Regions from separate parts of the Kitasatospora sp. NBC_00315 genome, predicted to be linked through region 2. Evidence: riboswitches for the same ligand, from Rfam matches in the RefSeq annotation. Region 2 holds a riboswitch; the other holds the start of a gene.
The links. A riboswitch is a leader RNA that binds a small molecule or an ion and turns the genes downstream of it on or off. The one in region 2 is predicted to bind cyclic di-AMP.
Positions count from the first base shown of each region.

Region 1: it holds a riboswitch for cyclic di-AMP, as region 2 does, so the genes downstream of both, OG823_RS13795 (transglycosylase family protein) here and OG823_RS15520 (M23 family metallopeptidase) in region 2, are expected to answer to the same signal.

Region 1 covers NZ_CP108025.1:3,438,099-3,442,256, reverse strand. Annotated here, with positions in the region: gene OG823_RS13805 (SDR family NAD(P)-dependent oxidoreductase) at 1-30, opposite strand, end outside; gene OG823_RS13800 (cytochrome P450) at 176-1,483, shown strand; cyclic di-AMP (ydaO/yuaA leader) riboswitch at 1,694-1,863, shown strand; gene OG823_RS13795 (transglycosylase family protein) at 1,869-2,729, shown strand; gene eno (phosphopyruvate hydratase) at 3,018-4,158, shown strand, end outside.
Region 2 covers NZ_CP108025.1:3,824,974-3,829,131, forward strand. Annotated here, with positions in the region: gene OG823_RS15515 (hypothetical protein) at 1-889, shown strand, start outside; gene OG823_RS15520 (M23 family metallopeptidase) at 938-1,645, opposite strand; cyclic di-AMP (ydaO/yuaA leader) riboswitch at 1,814-1,975, opposite strand; gene OG823_RS15525 (YiaA/YiaB family inner membrane protein) at 2,212-2,502, shown strand; gene OG823_RS15530 (alpha/beta fold hydrolase) at 2,701-3,522, shown strand; gene OG823_RS15535 (TetR-like C-terminal domain-containing protein) at 3,557-4,126, shown strand.

The DNA.
Region 1 (4,158 bases), 390 kb from region 2:
GATGACCACCACTGCCCCGGTTACCCGCACGGTGCGCTCCTCCCTGTGGGCGACACCGCACGGCGCCCACCAAAGACATGTCGGAGGATCCTAGGCACGTCACGACCCTCTGCGACAGGGATTACCCATCAGGTGACCAGGCTCACGCCTTCGGCCCACCGGATACCGTCGGGACATGCCTGTTCAGCCGCACACCGACCAGCCCGAACCGCAGCGCTCCGGTGGGGCGCCCGCCCAGCCGCCCCTGTTCACGTGGGAGTTCGCCGCCGATCCGTACCCCGCTTACGCGTGGTTGCGCGAGCACGCCCCCGTGCACCGCACGACCCTCCCCAGCGGGGTGGAGGCCTGGCTGGTCACCCGGTACGCGGACGCCCGACAGGCGTTGGCCGACGGCCGGCTCTCCAAGAATCCCGCCCATCACAGCGAGCAGGCGCACCGCACGGGCCGGGTGGGCATTCCGGGGGAGCGGCAGGCGGACCTCATGACGCACCTGCTCAACATCGACCCGCCGGACCACACCCGGTTGCGCCGACTGGTCTCCAAGGCGTTCACCCCGCGCCGGGTGGCCGAGTTCGGACCGAGGGTCCAGCAGCTGACCGACCGCCTGCTCGACTCCTTCGCGGCGCGCGGATCGGCCGATCTGATCCACGAGTTCGCCTTCCCCCTCCCCATCTACGCGATCTGCGACCTGCTGGGGGTTCCTCCGGAGGACCAGGACGACTTCCGCGACTGGGCCGCGATGATGATCCGGCACGGCGGCGGCCCGCGCGGCGGGGTGGCCAGGGCGGTGAAGCGGATCCGGGCGTACCTGCTGGAGCTGATCCACCGCAAGCGGGCCGATCTCGGGGACGACCTGATCTCCGATCTGATCCGGGCGAGCGACCACGGGGAGCACCTCACCGAGAACGAGGCCGCGGCGATGTGCTTCGTCCTCCTCTTCGCGGGATTCGAGACGACGATCAACCTGATCGGCAACGGCATGTACGCGCTGTTCCGGAACCCGGGGCAGCTCGATCTGCTCCAGGGCTCCCTCGCGCGTGGCGAGCGCGGGCTGCTGGAGACCGGGATCGAGGAGCTGCTCCGCTACGACGGTCCGGTGGAGCTGGCCACCTGGCGGTTCGCCACCGAGCCGCTGGCCATCGGCGGGGTGGACATCCCGGTGGGTGATCCGGTGCTGGTGGTGCTGGCGGCGGCCGACCGCGACCCGGCCCGGTTCGCCGACGAGAACACGCTCGACCTCGCCCGCAAGGACAACCCGCACCTGGGGTTCGGTCACGGCATCCACTACTGCATCGGCGCCCCGCTGGCCCGACTGGAGGGGCAGGCCGCGCTGGCGACGCTGCTGACCCGGCTGCCCGATCTGCGCCTCGCGGCGGATCCGGCCGATCTGCGCTGGCGCGGTGGCCTGATCATGCGCGGACTGCGGGAACTGCCGATCGAATTCACGCCGGAGAAGGCGTCGGATCCGGTCGACTCGCCCTGACGGCGTGTCGGACAGAACCGGTCATGGGCGGTCAGAAGGCGTATCAATCCGTACATATGGGTGTGGTTTGTAGACGATCCAATGCTTGTCGTAATTTCCGCGTGATGTGAGCGATATGAGCTTGTGATTGATCTGAGGATCTGTCTACTCTCCCTGCAGTTCGCAGCTGCGAGCCCCGTGCGCGGAACGCCGAGTCCTGCCCGCCGCGCCTCCGGGAAACCGACCAGACCCTCGGGCAGGGGCGGGGGACCCAGGTTTTTCTGCCGTTCCCCACGGCTTGGGGTGAAGCCGCCCTAGCAGGATCGTTCCTGCGACCGGCGGCCGGGCCACCTCCCGGTCCGAACCCGACAGCTCACCTCGCAGGCGTGCGGAGAGGGACATCCTCATGCTGTTCGTTGGTAACGGTCGTCACCGTCGTCGTACCCGGACCGAGAAGGTCATCGCCGTGGCGGGCGTGGCCGGCATCGGCCTCTCGATGCCGCTCCTCACCGCCACCGGCGCCCACGCGGCCCCCGTCACCATCTGGGACAAGGTGGCCCAGTGCGAGAGCGGCGGGAACTGGAGCATCAACACCGGCAACGGGTACTACGGCGGGCTGCAGTTCAGTCAGAGCACCTGGAAGGCCTACGGCGGCGGCCAGTACGCCCCACAGGCGCACCGGGCCAGTAAGGGGCAGCAGATCTCGGTCGCGGAGAAGGTGCTCGCCGCGCAGGGGCCCGGCGCCTGGCCGGTCTGCTCGGGCAAGGCCGGCCTGCGCAAGGGCGGCCCGGCCGCCCAGGCCGACACCTCCGACTCCGTCACCGAGTCCTCCTCCGCGGAGTCCTCGGCCGACTCCCGCTCGGCCGACTCCCGCTCGGCCGCCGCGCCGCCGGGGGCGGACCGGTCGGACGACACGGCCGACCGGAACCCCGACTTCACCGGCCGTACGGGCTGGGACGCGGACGCCCGGGTCTTCTGGTACCAGGACAACGGCGACTGGTACTGGACCAGCCACCGCAGCGTCTACGACCAGTACGCGGGCGCCGCCGCGCAGGCCGCCCCGCAGGCCGCGGCCGCCACGGCCACCGCTCCCGTCACCGGCGGCCGGAGCTACACCGTGCAGAGCGGCGACACCCTCGGTTCCATCGCCGGCGGCCAGGGCGTGGCCGGCGGCTGGAGCGCGCTGTACGACGGCAACCGTCCGGTCGTCGGCGGCGACCCGGACCTCATCGTGCCGGGTCAGGTCCTGGATCTCGGGCGGGCCTGACCCCCGGTCCGGGCCCGCCCGCGCGCGGGCCCGGGCCGGGCGGGCCGCCCGAGAGGCGGGTGCGGCGGTCGTACATATCCGGTACGGCCCCCTTCGTTCTGCTCTGGGTGCATCCCGCGCGGCATCCAGGTGAACTACTGACGGGTAGCCGGGCCACACCCTGAGACGGGACCCGGGCCGACGTGGCCCAGCGAGCCCTTGCGGTTAGGCTCTGGTCGTAACGACTCCGCAATCATCCGCAGACACCACAACAGTTTGCGGGTACCTGCTTCCGCTAGGAGATGCCTCGTGCCGTCCATTGATGTCGTCGTAGCCCGTGAGATTCTCGACTCGCGTGGCAACCCCACGGTCGAGGTCGAGGTCGGTCTCGACGACGGCAGCACCGGCCGTGCCGCTGTCCCCTCGGGCGCCTCGACCGGTGCTTTCGAGGCGCTGGAGCTGCGTGACGGTGACAAGAACCGCTACTTCGGCAAGGGCGTGGAGAAGGCCGTTCTGGCCGTCATCGAGCAGATCGGCCCGGAGCTGGTCGGCTACGACGCCACCGAGCAGCGCCTGATCGACCAGGCCATGCTCGACCTGGACGCCACCCCGGACAAGTCCTCGCTCGGCGCCAACGCCATCCTGGGCGTCTCGCTGGCCGTCGCGCACGCCGCCTCCGAGGCCTCGGACCTGCCGCTGTTCCGCTACCTCGGCGGCCCGAACGCGCACGTCCTGCCCGTCCCGATGATGAACATCCTCAACGGCGGCTCGCACGCGGACTCCAACGTCGACATCCAGGAGTTCATGATCGCTCCGATCGGCGCGGAGTCCTTCTCCGAGGCCGTCCGCTGGGGCGTCGAGGTCTACCACACGCTCAAGGGCGTCCTGAAGGAGCGCGGCCTCTCCACCGGCCTCGGCGACGAGGGCGGCTTCGCCCCGAACCTGGAGAGCAACCGCGAGGCGCTCGACCTCATCGTCGAGGCCATCAAGAAGGCCGGCTACGTGCCCGGCAAGGACGTCGCGCTGGCGCTCGACGTCGCCGCCTCCGAGTTCTACAAGGACGGCGCCTACCAGTTCGAGGGCAAGGGCCTTTCCTCGGCCGAGCTCATCGACTACTACGCCGAGCTGGTCGCCGCCTACCCGCTGGTCTCCATCGAGGACCCGCTGGACGAGCAGGACTGGGACGGCTGGAAGGCCATGACCGTCAAGCTCGGTGACAAGGTCCAGCTGGTCGGCGACGACCTGTTCGTCACCAACCCGACCCGCCTCGCCCGCGGCATCGAGACCGGCACCGCCAACGCGCTGCTGGTGAAGGTCAACCAGATCGGCTCGCTCACCGAGACCCTGGACGCCGTCGAGCTGGCCCAGCGCAACGGCTACCGCTGCATGATGTCGCACCGCTCCGGTGAGACCGAGGACGTCACCATCGCGGACCTCGCCGTCGCCACCA
Region 2 (4,158 bases):
GCTCGCCTGGGCGGCGGCCGAGGGCCGCGAACCGGTGGCCGAGGGCCCGCTGCGGGTGGTGCTGACGCTGCTGGAGCTCGGCGGCGCCAGGCTGCACGACGGCTGGCCGGAGCTGACCTCGGCCCTGCTGGAGCAGCTGCTGTACGAGCGGCTCCACCTGTACGTCCAGCCGGCCCCGGACGAGGACCCGCTCGCGTACGGGGCGGCGGTGCTGCTGCTGATCGAGCACCAGCGGGCCGTCAAGCGGCTGAACGCCAAGCGCCGGGAGCGGCTGCGGGCGGAGGCCGAGTGGCAGGGCGAGGTGGCGGCCGGGCTGCTGCGCCGGGCGGACCTGGTGACCTGGCCCCGGCTGTACACGCTGCTGCTGCGCGCGGACGGCGTGGACGACCGGGATCCGGCGGCGGTGCGCGCCTGGCTGGACGGCTTCCGCGAGCTGGCGCAGGAGGACCGCGCGTCGGCGTACCGGGCGCTGGAGGAGGCGGGCGTCCTGGACCGGGTGGACGGCGACGGTGGCTGGGGTCCGGCCCGGATGCTGGCGATCGGGATGGCCACCGACGGCGGGCGGCTGCTGCTGGAGGACGGGCTGACCCGGCGCAGCTACCGCAACCTGGCCGGGCTGACCGCACTCGGGCTGCCGATGCCGCCGGAGCTGGCGGGCGATCCGGCGGACTTCGAGGCGGCGGTCGTCGCGCGGGCCCTGGAGCTGCTGGGCGGCTGGACGGTGCCGGGGCTCGCCGAGCTGCTGGTCACGCAGTACCCGGACCTGGCGCCCGAACCGGGCCAGGAGGAGATCGACGCGTACCTGGCGACCCTGCCGGCCGAGGACGCGTACCCGCAGGACGGCTTCCCCCAGGACGGCCTCCCGCAGGAGCAGGACGCCGGGGAGTGAACGGCGCCCGGCCCCGGCCCCGCGCGGGGCCGGGGCCGGGACGGTCCGTCAGGGGTTGAGGCCGCGCTGCTGGAACCAGGCCTCCGGGTCGACCGGAGCGCCGCCGTCGGGGCGCACCTCGACGTGCAGGTGCGGGCCGGTGACGTTGCCGGTGGCGCCGACCTTGCCGATCTGCTGACCCGGGACGACCTTGCCCGAGGTCTTGAGGATCGAGGAGAGGTGGCAGTACCAGATCTCGGTGCCGTCGGGCAGCGTCTGGATGATCCGGTAGCCGTACGAGCCGGACCAGCCGGCCGAGGTGATGCTGCCGGAGCCGACCGCGTACACCGGGGTGCCGGTGGAGGCGGCGAAGTCGAGGCCGGTGTGCAGGTGTGCCCAGTACGAGGCGCTCTGCCCGTAGTGCGCGGACAGGTGGTAGTCGTGGACCGGCAGCTGGACGGCGTCGAGCTCGGCCCGCTCCGCGGCCGCGGCGGCCTGCTCGGCCTCGTGCTGCTGCGCGGCGCGCTTGGTCTCGGCCACCTGGGCGGCCACCACCCGGGCGCTCTCGTCGGCGGCGGTGCGCTGACTGTCGGCCTGCTGCTGGATCCGGGCGGCGAGCGCCAGTCCGGGGTCGGCCGAGAGTGCCGGCGCCTCGTCGGGCGTGCTGACGGCCGGTGCGGCGGCGGGGGTCGCGGAGGCGAAACCGGTGGCGCCGAGGGTGGCGGCCATCGCGGTGACACCGAGCAGCGGGGCCGTCCCACGGGTCTGACGGGGCATCCGGTGCCGGTTGCTGTCGGCCGACTGCGAGGCCGCGGCCCCACCGCCCGGGGAGTCCCCGTACGCACCGGCGTAGGCCGGCGGCCCGGGCTCTTCGAGCAGCTGGGTTCCGGCCGCGGAGCCGGGAGGGTATGCCGGAGAGTGCGTCGACGCCACGGAGGCGCGCTCCTTTCCTTCCTTCGCGCCTACCGGGTTAGCTGACGGGTTCGGAGCAGGAAGGTCTCCTACGGCCGGGCCTGGGCCTGGCCGATTCACCCCAAGGAACGGTGGTTCCCCGGCTCCCGGACGCACCCCGCAGGGCCCGTCGTCGGGATTAGGCGCAGGCGCACGGTGCCGTCTGGTCACGGCGTTGCCGACCGCGCTGCGTTATCAAACGTTAATCCTAGGCAGCTCTGATTCCAAGCCGTCCGAGGATGTGAGTCACCATCAGTGTGGGCGGAATGGGCGTTTTGGCATGGTTGCCTTCCGGTGCCACTACGGATCGTGAGCATGTGTCAACGAACCGCTGCCCAATTTTGAGTACACGTACTCATGTGCGCGGCATGGCGCGCGGCCATCCTGACCGCATGACCTCATCGATGCAGTCGCGCACCACGGCGGCGTACCACGTCCAGGCCGTGCTGTCCTTCGCCATCGCCGCCACCGCCCTCGCGGTCGGGATCGCCTATCTCCCGGTCGGCACGTGGACCCGGGCCTTCCTGGCGGTCGGCCTGCTGTACACCGTGACGTCCGCCTTCACGCTGGCCAAGGTGATCCGGGACCGCCAGGAGAACACCGAGATCGTCACCCGGGTCGACCAGGCCCGGCTGGAGAAGCTGCTGGCCGAGCACGACCCGTTCAAGGTCGACGGGATCTGAGCCCGGCGGGGGCGGGGCGTGCGCCGCCCGCCGCCCCTGCGGCGGCCCCCCTCCCGCCGTCGGCCCGGACCACGGCATCCCCCGCCGTCGGACGGCACGACCTCGCGAACGCCGCTTGACGGCTAAGGCTATTAGCCTTAGCTTTATGGCTATCGGCAGCACGCCGACAGCACGGCCCACAGGCCAAGGAGGCCCGCGATGTCCAGCACCGACGCACTCGCCACCCGTTACCTCGACGTCCCCGGCGGCCGGCTCGGGTACGACGACACCGGGCACGGCACCGGCACCACCGTCCTGCTGCTGCCCGGCATGCTGGTCTCCCGCAGCATCTACCGGGACCTGCGCCCGCTGCTGGCCGCGGCCGGCCACCGGGTCGTCACGATGGACCTGCGCGGCTTCGGCGACGCCTCGATCGCCTGGGACGACTACTCCCCGGCCGCGATCGCCACCGACGCCCTCGCCCTGCTCGACCACCTCGGCATCGGGCGCGCCGTGCTGGTCGGCCACTCGTACACCGGCGCCACCGTGGTCAGGGCGGCCGGGCTGGCCCCCGAGCGGGTCGCCGGGATCGCCCTGCTGAGCGCGTTCATCGAGGGCCCCCCGGCGAACGCCTTCCAGAAGGCGCTGATGAAGACCGTCGGAGCGCTCTGGCTGCGCTTCCCCAGCACCTGGGGCACCTACCAGCGCTTCGCCTTCCCCACCAAGCCCGCCGGCTTCGAGGAGCACCGGACCGGCGTGGTGGCCGCCCTGCGGACCCCCGGCCGCAAGCAGGCCACCCGGGGCCACCTCGGTGGGAACGCCGCGCCGGTCGGCTGGAGCACCGCCGTGACCTGCCCGGCGCTGGCCGTGATGGGCTCCGGGGACCCTGACTTCCCCAAGCCCGAACTGGTCGCCGACCACCAGGCCGCCGCGCTGAACGGCCGCAAGGTGATGATCGAGGGGGCCGGGCACTACCTGATGCTGGAGCGCCCGCAGACCACCGCCGACGCCCTCCTCGCCTTCCTCGGCGAGTCGGCGTAGTCCCCCGTTCGCCCCTTCCCCCACGGAGAACCCCTTGCCACGCGTCGGACTCACCCCGGAGGGCGTCGTCACGCACGCCCTCGACCTGATCGACGAGCAGGGCCCCGGGGCCCTGACCCTGGCCGCCGTCGCCGCCCGCGCCGGCGTCGCCACCCCCTCCCTCTACAAGCACGTCTCCGGCGGCCTCGCCGAGCTGCGCCGCCTGGTGGCGGTACGGATCACCGAGGAGCTCACCGCCGAGCTCGCGGCCGCGGCCGTCGGGCGCGGCGGCGACGCGGCGGTCGAGGCGGTGCTGCGCGCCTACCACGCGTACGCCACCGAGCACCCGCACCGGTACGCCTCGCTGCCGCAGGCGCCGCAGCTCGACGACGAACTGGCCGAAGCGGCGGCCGCCCTGGTCGGGGTGATCGTCGCGGTGCTGCGGGAGTACGGGCTGGAGGGCTCCGAGATCATCCACGCGGCCCGGACGGTGCGGGCGGTGGCGCACGGGTTCGCCTCGCTGTCGATCGCCGGCGCCTTCCAGCTGGCCGAGGACCCGGCGGTCACCCAGGCCCGGCTGATCGGCGTACTCACCGGCGGCCTGCAGTCCTGGCCCAGGTCCTGAACCGGCCGGGACGACGCGTCGCCCGCAGGGTC